Regions from separate parts of the Micromonospora pallida genome, predicted to be linked through region 2. Evidence: riboswitches for the same ligand, from Rfam matches in the RefSeq annotation. Region 2 holds a riboswitch; each other region holds the start of a gene.
What was found. A riboswitch is a leader RNA that binds a small molecule or an ion and turns the genes downstream of it on or off. The one in region 2 is predicted to bind cobalamin.

Region 1: another riboswitch for cobalamin. It lies ahead of GA0074692_RS09805 (energy-coupling factor ABC transporter permease); the one in region 2 lies ahead of bluB (5,6-dimethylbenzimidazole synthase).
Region 3: another riboswitch for cobalamin. It lies ahead of GA0074692_RS26100 (ABC transporter substrate-binding protein); the one in region 2 lies ahead of bluB (5,6-dimethylbenzimidazole synthase).

What each region holds. Positions count from the first base shown of each region.
Region 1 is NZ_FMHW01000002.1:2,245,255-2,248,519, reverse strand. Features, by position in the region: gene cbiQ (cobalt ECF transporter T component CbiQ) at 1-227, opposite strand, end outside; gene GA0074692_RS09810 (energy-coupling factor ABC transporter substrate-binding protein) at 227-544, opposite strand; gene GA0074692_RS09805 (energy-coupling factor ABC transporter permease) at 541-1,221, opposite strand; cobalamin riboswitch at 1,250-1,419, opposite strand; gene GA0074692_RS09800 (ABC transporter substrate-binding protein) at 1,663-3,265, shown strand, end outside.
Region 2 is NZ_FMHW01000002.1:5,724,769-5,728,033, reverse strand. Features, by position in the region: gene GA0074692_RS23920 (crotonase/enoyl-CoA hydratase family protein) at 1-350, opposite strand, end outside; gene GA0074692_RS23915 (EamA family transporter) at 492-1,403, opposite strand; cobalamin riboswitch at 1,476-1,671, shown strand; gene bluB (5,6-dimethylbenzimidazole synthase) at 1,709-2,335, shown strand; gene GA0074692_RS23905 (Rieske (2Fe-2S) protein) at 2,471-3,265, shown strand, end outside.
Region 3 is NZ_FMHW01000002.1:6,179,667-6,182,931, reverse strand. Features, by position in the region: gene GA0074692_RS26105 (low temperature requirement protein A) at 1-484, opposite strand, end outside; cobalamin riboswitch at 1,116-1,288, shown strand; gene GA0074692_RS26100 (ABC transporter substrate-binding protein) at 1,333-2,292, shown strand; gene GA0074692_RS26095 (FecCD family ABC transporter permease) at 2,319-3,265, shown strand, end outside.

The sequences.
Region 1 (3,265 bases), 3.5 Mb from region 2:
GTGGCGATGAACAGCGCCGGCACCCGGGCGGCCCGCAGCAGCACCGGCAGCGGGACCCGGGCCGGACCGACCAGCAGCAGCGCGGCGGCGGTGCCCGCCAACGCGGCTCCCGGCCACGGGGGCAGCGCCACCGCGCAGCCCAGCAGGCCCAGGGCCAGCAGTGCCTTCTCGCCCGGGTGCCGCAGTCGCCAGGGGCCGGTGTGCGCGGCGACGTCGATGGCGAACACTAGCCGGCGGTGCGGTCGGTGTCGCGCAACCGTTGCCGGGTGCGGGCGACCCCGAAGTAGTAGCCGAGGAAGCCGGCCCCGACCGCCGCCTGGAGGGCGAACAGTCCCGACTCGATCTCACCGGAGGGCGGCTCGTAGATGGCGGAGAACCACGGTTCGTAGTCCGGGTGGTCGGTGACGATGGCCGCCTCGGCCTGGGCGTCCGCCCCGGCGAACGGCTCCTCGTGTGAATCGCCGAGCCCGAGGGCCAGTGGGGCGACCGCCAGCGCGACCACCGCCAGCAGCAGGAGCAGGTTCACCCGTCCGAAGCGCTTCACGCCGGCACCTCCTCGGTCTTGCGCAGCACGCCGAGGCGGCGCAGCTCGTCGCCGCTGACCCGGGTCAGCAGCCGCACCACCAGTACCGACAGCAGCCCCTCGCCGATCGCCAGGGGGATCTGGGTGACGGCGAAGATGCCGCCGAACTTCGCCACCGCGCCGAGGAAGCCGGACGCCGGGTCGGGGAACGCGAGGGCGAGCTGCACGCTGGTGACGCAGTAGGTCGCCAGGCCGCCCAGCGTGGCGGCGAGGAACACCGCCACGTCGAGCCCGCCGCCGAGCCGGCGGGCCAGCAGGTAGGCGCCGTAGGCCACCCACGGGCCGACGATGGCCATCGAGAAGACGTTGGCACCGAGCGTGCTCAGCCCGCCGTGGGCCAGCAGGAGCGCCTGGAACAGCAGGACGATGCTGCCGAGGACGCTCATCACCGGCGGCCGGAACAGCACCGCGCCGAGGCCGGTGCCGGTGGGGTGGGACGACGATCCGGTGACCGACGGGATCTTCAACGCCGAGAGCGCGAAGGTGAAGGCACCCGCCGCTCCCAGCAACAACTTGGCTTCGGGATCCCGGCGGACCTGCTGGACCAGGGCCCGGCTGCCGTGGACGACGAAGGGTGCGGACACCACGAACCACGCCGCGGCCTGCACCGGGGGTAGATACCCCTCGGCAATGTGCATGGGAGACCTTCCTCTCCAACACCTCGTGGACGAGATCACTGTCAAGGCCGGTCTCCTGGCTCCCGGATCGATGCTCCCCCCGGCCTTCCCAGGCCGTCGGCCCAGTGGCGCAAGTCGGAGGTCACTCCCCGGTCACAGTGGCGAGGGCCGCGCCGGTCTTCCACCGGCTTCCCGAGCACCTTGACGGCGAGAGGCTATCCACCCGCGACCCGGCGGGGCAAGGGATCGGCCGCCATCCGATCACCGTGTGCCCTGGATGTGCAGGTCAGGGGCGGGACGGGAGATTGTGATCATCATGACGCTCCGCCCCCTGGGCCGCTATTGCCAAGTTTTGGCAACTACGTGAGGATGGCCTCTGCGTGGGTCGCATGGTGCCCCGGGATGGCGGGGCCGTTCCGGGCCGACGCAGTCGTACCGGTCGAGCAACGGTGGGAGCGTGTCATGGGTACCCCTTCAGGCCGGTGGCCGGCCGGGCCAGCCCGGTGGGTGGCGGCGGCCGTCGTCGGCGTACTGGCCCTGGCCGGCTGTTCGGCCCCGACGGCCACGTCGCCGGGCGTCGGCGGCGGCACCCTCGTGGTGGCGACGGCGGCTGAGCCGACGACGCTGAACCCGGTGCTGAACTACGGGGTCGACGGCGCCTCGCTGATCTTCGACGGCCTGGTCGCCCGGGACGACCGCAACCAGCTCGTGCCGGCCCTGGCCCGCGAGCTGCCCACCGTGTCGGCGGACGGGAAGACGGTGACCGCGAAGCTGCGCGACGGGGTCCTCTTCCACGACGGCAGCCCGCTCACCGCGCAGGACGTGGTCTTCACCTACCAGACTGTGCTGGACCCGAAGGTCGACTCGACGCTCCGCTCCGATCTGGACATGCTCGCCTCCGTCACCGCGCCCGACCCGGCGACCGTGGTGTTCACCCTCCGGCACGCCTACACGCCGTTCCTGCAACGGCTGACGCTGGGCATCGTGCCGGCGAAGGCGCTGGCCGGGCAGGACGTCAACAAGGCCGCGTTCAACCGCCAGCCGGTGGGCACCGGCCCGTACCGGGTGACCTCGTGGACTCCCGGTGACCGACTCGTGCTCGCCGCCAACGACCGGTACTGGGGCGGCAAGCCCGCCAACCCGGGCGTGGTGGTGGCGTTCGTCCCCGACGACAACGTCCGTGCCCAGCGGACGCGGGCGGGGGAGTTCGACGCGGCGGAGTTGGCGCCGAAGCTGGCCACCGGGTTCGACGAGCGCGACGGCTACCGGGTGTTCAAGGTGCCCACCGCCGACTACCGGGGCGTCGTGCTGCCGATGGGCAATCCGGTCACCGGGGACCCGGCCGTACGGCGGGCGCTCAACGCGGCGGTGGACCGCGCGGCGATGGTGACTGGTGTGCTCGGCGGGGCGGGGGAGCCCGCCTTCGGGCCGGTGCCGCCGTCGTCGGAGTTCGCCGAGCCCGCGATCGTCGGCAAGCCGACCGCCGACCAGGCCGCCGCCACCGCCGCCCTCGACGCGGCCGGCTGGCGGCCCGGCCCGGACGGCGTCCGGGTCAAGGATGGTCGCCCGGCGGCCTTCGCGCTGATGTACCCGGCCACCGACAGCCTGCGCAAGGAACTCGCCCTCGCGGTCACCGCCGACGCGCGGAAGGTCGGCATCAAGATCACTCCCGAGGGGCTGACCTGGGACGCGATCACCCCACGGATGGCCAGCGACGCGGTGGTCATGGGCTTCGGCACCCCGTACGACCCGGACTTCGTCACCTTCAAGCTGTTCACCTCGACCTTCGCCGGCCAGGGCTTCTTCAACCCCGGCTCCTACCGCTCCGACATGGTCGACCAGGCGCTGCGGGACGGCCGGGCCAACGCCGACCCGGCGGCCCGGAAGGCCGCGTACGCCACCTTCCAGAAGCAGCTCGCCACCGACCTGCCCTGGGTGTTCCTGACCTACCTCCAGCACACCTACGTGGTCCGGGACGGGGTCACCGGCGTGACGCCCCGGGTGGAGCCACACGAGCACGACGTGGCCAACAGCATCTGGTGGAACATCCACACCTGGACGAAGT
Region 2 (3,265 bases):
ACCCGCAGGTCGCACCAGAGCGCCAACTCCAGGCCGCCGGCGACGGCGTACCCGGAGATCGCGGCGATCACCGGCTTGGTCAGCGACATCCGGGTCGGCCCCATCGGGCCGTCCCCCTCCGCTTCGACGCGGTTGCCGCTGGGCGTACCGATGGCCTTCAGGTCGGCACCGGCGCAGAAGGTGCCGCCCGCTCCCCAGAGCACGGCCACGGCGGCGGTCGGGTCGGCGTCGAAGGCGCGGAACGCGTCGGCGAGCGCCCGTGCGGTCGGGCCGTCGACGGCGTTGCGGGCCGCCGGCCGGTCCAGGATCACCGTGGTCACCGGTCCGTCGCGTTCGACCCGTACGCCCATCGGACCAGGATGCCGCCCGCCGGCACACCGCGCCAGACGCCCCGGTCGCGGTCGTCGCGACGCTGCGAGCCGGGAGCCGGGAGCCGGTAGCCGGTAGCCGGGCGCTGGGAGCCGCGCGCCGGTAGCCAGGAGCCGGGCCGGTCAGGCCCGGTCGGGGCGGACCAGGGTGGCGCCGAGCGCGGCACCGACCACGCCGGCCACCCCGAGGAACTGCGGCCAGGCCAGCAGCTCGTCGAGGAGGACCAGGCCGACCAGCGCGCCGATCGCCGGTTCGAGGCTCAGCAGCACCGCGAAGACCCGCGCCGGCATCCGACGCAGCGCGGACATCTCCGCCGAGTACGGCAGCACCGACGACAGCAGGGCCACGCCGACCCCGAGCAGCAGGACCCACGGGTCGACCAGCGCGGCACCGCTCCCGGCGATACCGAACGGCAGTACGGCGAGCGCGCCGACCGCCATGCCCAGGGCCAGCCCCCGGGCGCCGGGCACCCGCTTGCTGACCGCCCCGCCGAACACCACGTAACCGGCCCAGCCGACTGCGGTGCCGAGGCAGAAGAGCAGCCCGAGGCCGTCGACCGCCGAGCCGCCCAGGCCACTGATCAGCAGAACGCCACCCCCGGCCAGCACCGCCCAGAGCGCGTCGAGCAGCCGGCGGCTGCCGGCCAGCCCCACCAGCAGCGGCCCGGCGAAGCCGATGGTCACCGCCACGCCCAGCGGTACCCGGTGCAGGGCGGCGTAGAAGCTGAGGTTCATCAACGCGAGCATCAGCCCGAACCCGACCACCAGCCCGCCGGTACGCCAACCCAGCCGCAGTCCCGGCCGGACGACCGCGAGCAGGATCAGCGCGGCGAAGCCGAGCCGCAGGGTGGTCGTGCCGCCGGGGCTGGTGCTGCCGAACAGGTGCTTGGCCACCGCCGCGCCGAGCTGGGTGGAGAGCATCCCGAGCAGCATCAGCAGCGGCGGCGGTACGGCGTCGGGGCGTCCGACCACACCGACGAGCCGGGCGACGGTCGGGGCGGGGACCGGCGTGGGACGGAGGGTGTGCGCGTACATGCGCAACACCATGCCGTTTCGTCCGTCGACGGGGCGACCGTAATCCCGTCCTCCGGCTACCCTGGTCGACGGCACGACACAGTGAGGTGCCCCGCGCGAGCGGGGAGAATCGGGAAGCCGGTGTGAATCCGGCACGGGCCCGCCGCGGTGACCGGGGAGCCACCGTCCAGGCGCGAACAGCGCAGCCACTGGTCCACGAGGGCTGGGAAGGCGGACGGCACGGCGTCGATCCGGGAGTCCGAAGACCGGCCTCGCGTCACGCGCCCATCCGCCACGGGTGGGCCGAGCGCAGCGGGAGCCTGCCCATGGACCTGTACGACGTCATCCACCGCCGCCGGGACGTACGCGCCCAGTTCACCGGAGAGCCGGTGCCCGAGGACGCCCTGCACCGGGTGCTGACCGCGGCACACGCCGCACCGAGCGTCGGCTACTCCCAGCCCTGGGACTTCGTGGTGGTGCGGGACGCCGACACGCGCCGCCGGTTCCACGAGCACGTCCGCACCGAGCGGGACGTCTTCGCCGCCACCCTCCACGGGGAGGCGGCCGAACGGTTCGCCCGGATCAAGATCGACGGGGTGCTGGAGTCGACCCTGTCGATCGTGGTCACCCACGACCAGTCGCGGGGCGGGCCGGCGGTGCTCGGGCGGCACGCCATCGCCGACACCGGTCTCTACTCGACCTGCCTGGCCATCCAGAACCTCTGGCTCGCCGCCACCGCCGAGGGGCTCGGCGTCGGCTGGGTCTCCTTCTATCGGGAGCCCTGGCTGGCCGACCTGCTCGGCATTCCCACCGGTATCCGGCCGGTCGCCTGGCTCTGCCTCGGGCCGGTGACCCATTTCGAGGCCGTACCCGACCTGGTCCGGCACGGCTGGCGGCAGGCCCGTCCGCTCGCCCAGGCCGTCCACCACGACCACTGGACGCCCTCCGCCTGACACTTCCCGCCGCCGTCGTCCCGCCTCGCCGCGTCGCGCGGTCGCGGGGCGGGGCGCCGGGCGGGTGGCGGTGGCGGCGGGGAATTCGTCACTGTCGCCCGGTTTGGCGGCTGCCGTACCGGGAAGTCGGCAGGGGTGCGAGCACTCCTGACGAAGATCGAACAGGCGGCCGGCCTGGACCGGGTCGGTGACCGCCTCCAGCGGGCGGTGCAGGCCGCCCTACGGCCGCAGCGCGTCCGTGACCTGCTGCACGGGGTGTGGCTGGGGCACCCGCTGCACCCGGCGATGGTGCAGGTGCCGGTCGGCGCGTGGATGAGCGCCGCCCTCCTCGACGCGATGCCCGGCCAGCGGCGTGCCGCGACCGCGCTGGTGGCCGTCGGTACGGCCAGTGCCGTGCCGGCGGCCGTCGCCGGGCTCAACGACTGGGCTGCCCTGGACCGGGAGCAACGCCGGGTGGGGCTGGTGCACGCCGCCTCGAACACCGTCGGCCTGGCCTGTTACGCCGGCTCGCTCGCTGCCCGGCTGAGCGGCCGGCACAACCTGGGGCGGACGCTGGCGTACCTCGGGCTCGGTGCGGCGAGCGCCGGCGCGTACCTCGGCGGGCACCTGGCGTACAAGCAGGGGGCGCAGGTCAACCAGAGCATCTCCGAGGCGCACCGGATCGGCGACGGCTGGCACCCGGTCGGCGACCTGGCCGCCCTGCCCGACCGGGAACTGGTCACCCGCGAGATCGACGACGTCTCGGTGATCCTCTACCGGCACGGCGACGACGTCACCGTCATGCTGGAACGCTGCCCGCACCAGAGCGGACCGCTCGGCCAGGGCGAGGTACGGGAGATCGACGGCCACCCGTGCGTCGTCTGCCCCTGGCACGGCAGCACCTTCCAGCTCAACAGCGGTGGCAAGGTCGTCCACGGGCCGGCCGCCAAC
Region 3 (3,265 bases), 450 kb from region 2:
CGGTGCCGGCCACGAGGCCGCCGGTGAGCCACGGTACGGCGGACACAAGGAACCAGAAGACGAACCGCCCGGCGTGCAGTCGTACCTGACGCCCGTGCAACGCGGACGCCAGGAAGAGACCCCGGCCGACGTGGATCGCCACGTACGCCCCCGCGAACACCAGGGCACGGTCGGAGAAGGCTCGGGGCGCCGAACCAGCCATCAGGATGGCGCCGAGCATGGCCCAGAGCGTCATGACAACGATGGGCGGCCGCTGCGGATGGTAGAGGTCGGTTGCCAATGCGGTGACGGACCAGACCCACCAGACCGCCATCAGCAGCACCACAGCCTGGAATACTCCGCTCGAGCTGGGATTCCGGGCCAAGGTCTGCGAGGTCAAGGCGAGCGCGGCGACGAAGGCCAGATCAAAAAACAGCTCCAGCAAGGTCGCGCGCTGTGGGCCCTCGCCCTCACGTGCCAGCCCTACCGCCTGATCGGTCGTCATCGGTTGCGCGTCCTAGTTGACTCCGAGGTCGTAGGGGATCGACGACAGTTTCCGGGCAGCGAAACCGGCCGGACCGAGTGACCCAGAGGCCGTCGTCGTCGACGATAGCCAACCTTCGGCTTGAAGTTCCTTAAACGCCTCAATCCAGACATCGTGCTCCGGCAGAAACTTGACCACCTCAGGTCATGTTGTGCCGCTGGTGAGCCTCGATCTTTCGCCGCAACTCGTTCATTCGCCCGCCCGACGCCGCGACACCGCAGGGCGGCGCCGCCGGCCGCCGATGGTGATGACCACGTCGTCGGTGTACGCGGCGTCGACGCTGACCCCGTCGGGGGGCGAACAGGTGCCGCGGCACCCGACGAAACGCCGCCTCTACCGCAGGCGAGGTGATCCGGTTGTCAGCGAGCAACTGGACGGCCTACCGTTGCGGGCCAGCGCCGGACTTCGACCGGACTTCCCCCACACGTACACGCGTCTTGAGTTGTCGCATCAGTCATGCCACCACCACGGCGGCTGTCAATGCCGGCATCCGACCTCGAGCGTCGGACCTACGGCGCTGGCGATCGACCACCGTCGACGGAATGCCTTCCCGCTTACCGCGGGCCATGGTGACAGGCAGCGTCTCCCCTGGTTAGGGTATGGCCGCCGTGGTGCTCGGGAAGCCGGTGCGAAACCGGAGCGGCCCTCGCCACTGTGATCGGGATGCCGGAGGCCACCGCAAGGTCACTGGGCGCAAGCCTGGGAAGGCCGGCCGTCGGCGCACCACCCGTCAGCCAGGAGACCGGCCACGGCAGGAGAACGACTCCGTCCACGAGGTGCTGGAAGGCGGTTCCGCTGTGCGGTCCCCTGTGTCCTGGCGCGTTGCCGCGCCCCTGTCCGTCCTGCTCGTCCTGCTCGGCGGCTGCTCCGCCCCCGACGACGGCCCGGCCACCGCGCCGTCGGGTTCCGCCGGACCCGTCACGCTGACCAACTGCGGCACACCGGTGACGATCACGAAGCCGCCGGCACGTGCCGTGACGATGAACCAGTCCGCCACCGAGATCATGCTTGCCCTCGGCCTGCAGGACCGCATGATCGGTACGGCGTACCTCGACGACGAGGTGCTGCCCGACTACGCCGCCGCGTACGCCAAGGTTCCGGTCCTGGCCAAGGAGTACCCGTCGAAGGAGAGCCTGCTCGAGGCGGAACCGGATTTCGTGTACGCGTCGTTCACCAGCGCCTTCGGCGACGAGGGTGTCGGCGACCGGGGCGAGTGGCAGAAGCTCGGTGTCGGCACGTACCTCTCACCTGCCGGTTGTCCCAAGGAGACCCGGCCGGCGAAACTGACCATGAATGACGTGTTCGGTGAGATCCGGGAGATCGCCACGATCTTCGGCGTACCCGATCGCGCGGAGAAGCTCGTCGCCGACCAGCAGGCTCGCATCGCCCAGGCCAGAGCCGGCGCGAAGAACGCGAAGGTGCTGTGGTGGGACGGCGGCAGCGACGCGCCCAGCGTCGGCGCCTGTTGCGGCGGCCCCGGCATGATCATGGCCGAAGCTGGGGTCACCAACGCCTTCGCCGACCTGGACGGCAGCTGGGCCAACTCCAGCTGGGAGACGGTCGCCGACCGCAACCCCGACCTGATCGTGCTCATCGACGCGAGCTGGGACCCGGCCTCGGCGAAGAAGACGTTCCTGGCGAAGAACGCGACGCTGAAGGACCTGCCGGCAGTAAAGAACCAGCGGTACGTCGTCATCCCGTTCTCTTCGACGTCGGCGGGTGTGCGCAATATGCTCGCCGTCGAAGCCCTCGCCAAGGCGGCGAGCTGACCACGCTCACCCGCCCGCCGGCAGCGGTGGTCACGCCGCCGGTTCGGGCGGCAAGCACGGTCACGGCGACGCTGCTGCTCGTCAGTGGGCTGCTGCTGTCGGTGGGCGCGGCGGTCACGGTCGGACCGGCCGACCTTTCCCTACGTACCGTGTGGAGTGTCATCGCCGACCACCTCGGCCTGATCGACGCCGACGTGCCGTTGCTGCGTGACCACATCGTGTGGCACATGCGGTTGCCGCGGGTGCTCGGTGCCGCCGTCGTCGGTGCCGGTCTCGCCGCCGCGGGCACGGTCATGCAGACCGTCACCCGCAACCCGCTGGCCGACCCGTACCTGCTCGGGGTCTCCTCCGGGGCCTCGCTGGGCGCGGTCGTCGTCATCACCCTCGGCCTGGGAAGCGGCGTCGCCGCGCTCAGCGGCGGCGCGTTCACCGGGGCGCTCGTCGCGTTCGGCCTCGTGCTCGCGATCGCCGGCCGGGCCGTGCTGCGGCCGACCAGAGTGGTCCTCGCCGGCGTCGCCATCGCCCAGCTCTGCGCCGCCCTGACCTCCTTCGTCATCATCTGGGTGGCGGATCCGCACGCCACCCAGTCGATCACCTTCTGGCTCTCCGGTTCCCTCGCTCGCGCCGACTGGACTGCTCTCGGGTGGGCCACGCCGGTCCTCGTCGTCGTGCTGGCCGTCGTGTTCGGGCACGCGCGGGCGCTCAACGCCTTCACGTTCGGTGAGGAGGCCGCCGCTACCCTCGGCGTCGACGTCAGCCGGGTCCGGTGGCTGCTGCTGATCGCCACCGCCCTGCTCACTGCGGTCCTGGTGGCCGTCAGCGGGGCGATCGGCTTCGTGGGATTGATCCTGCCGCACGCCGCCCGCCTGCTCACCGGCCCCGACCACCGGCGGCTGTTGCCCGTCGTGGTGCTCGCCGGCGCCATCTTCATGATCTGGGTCGACACCGCCGCCCGCGCGGTCTTCGAACCCAG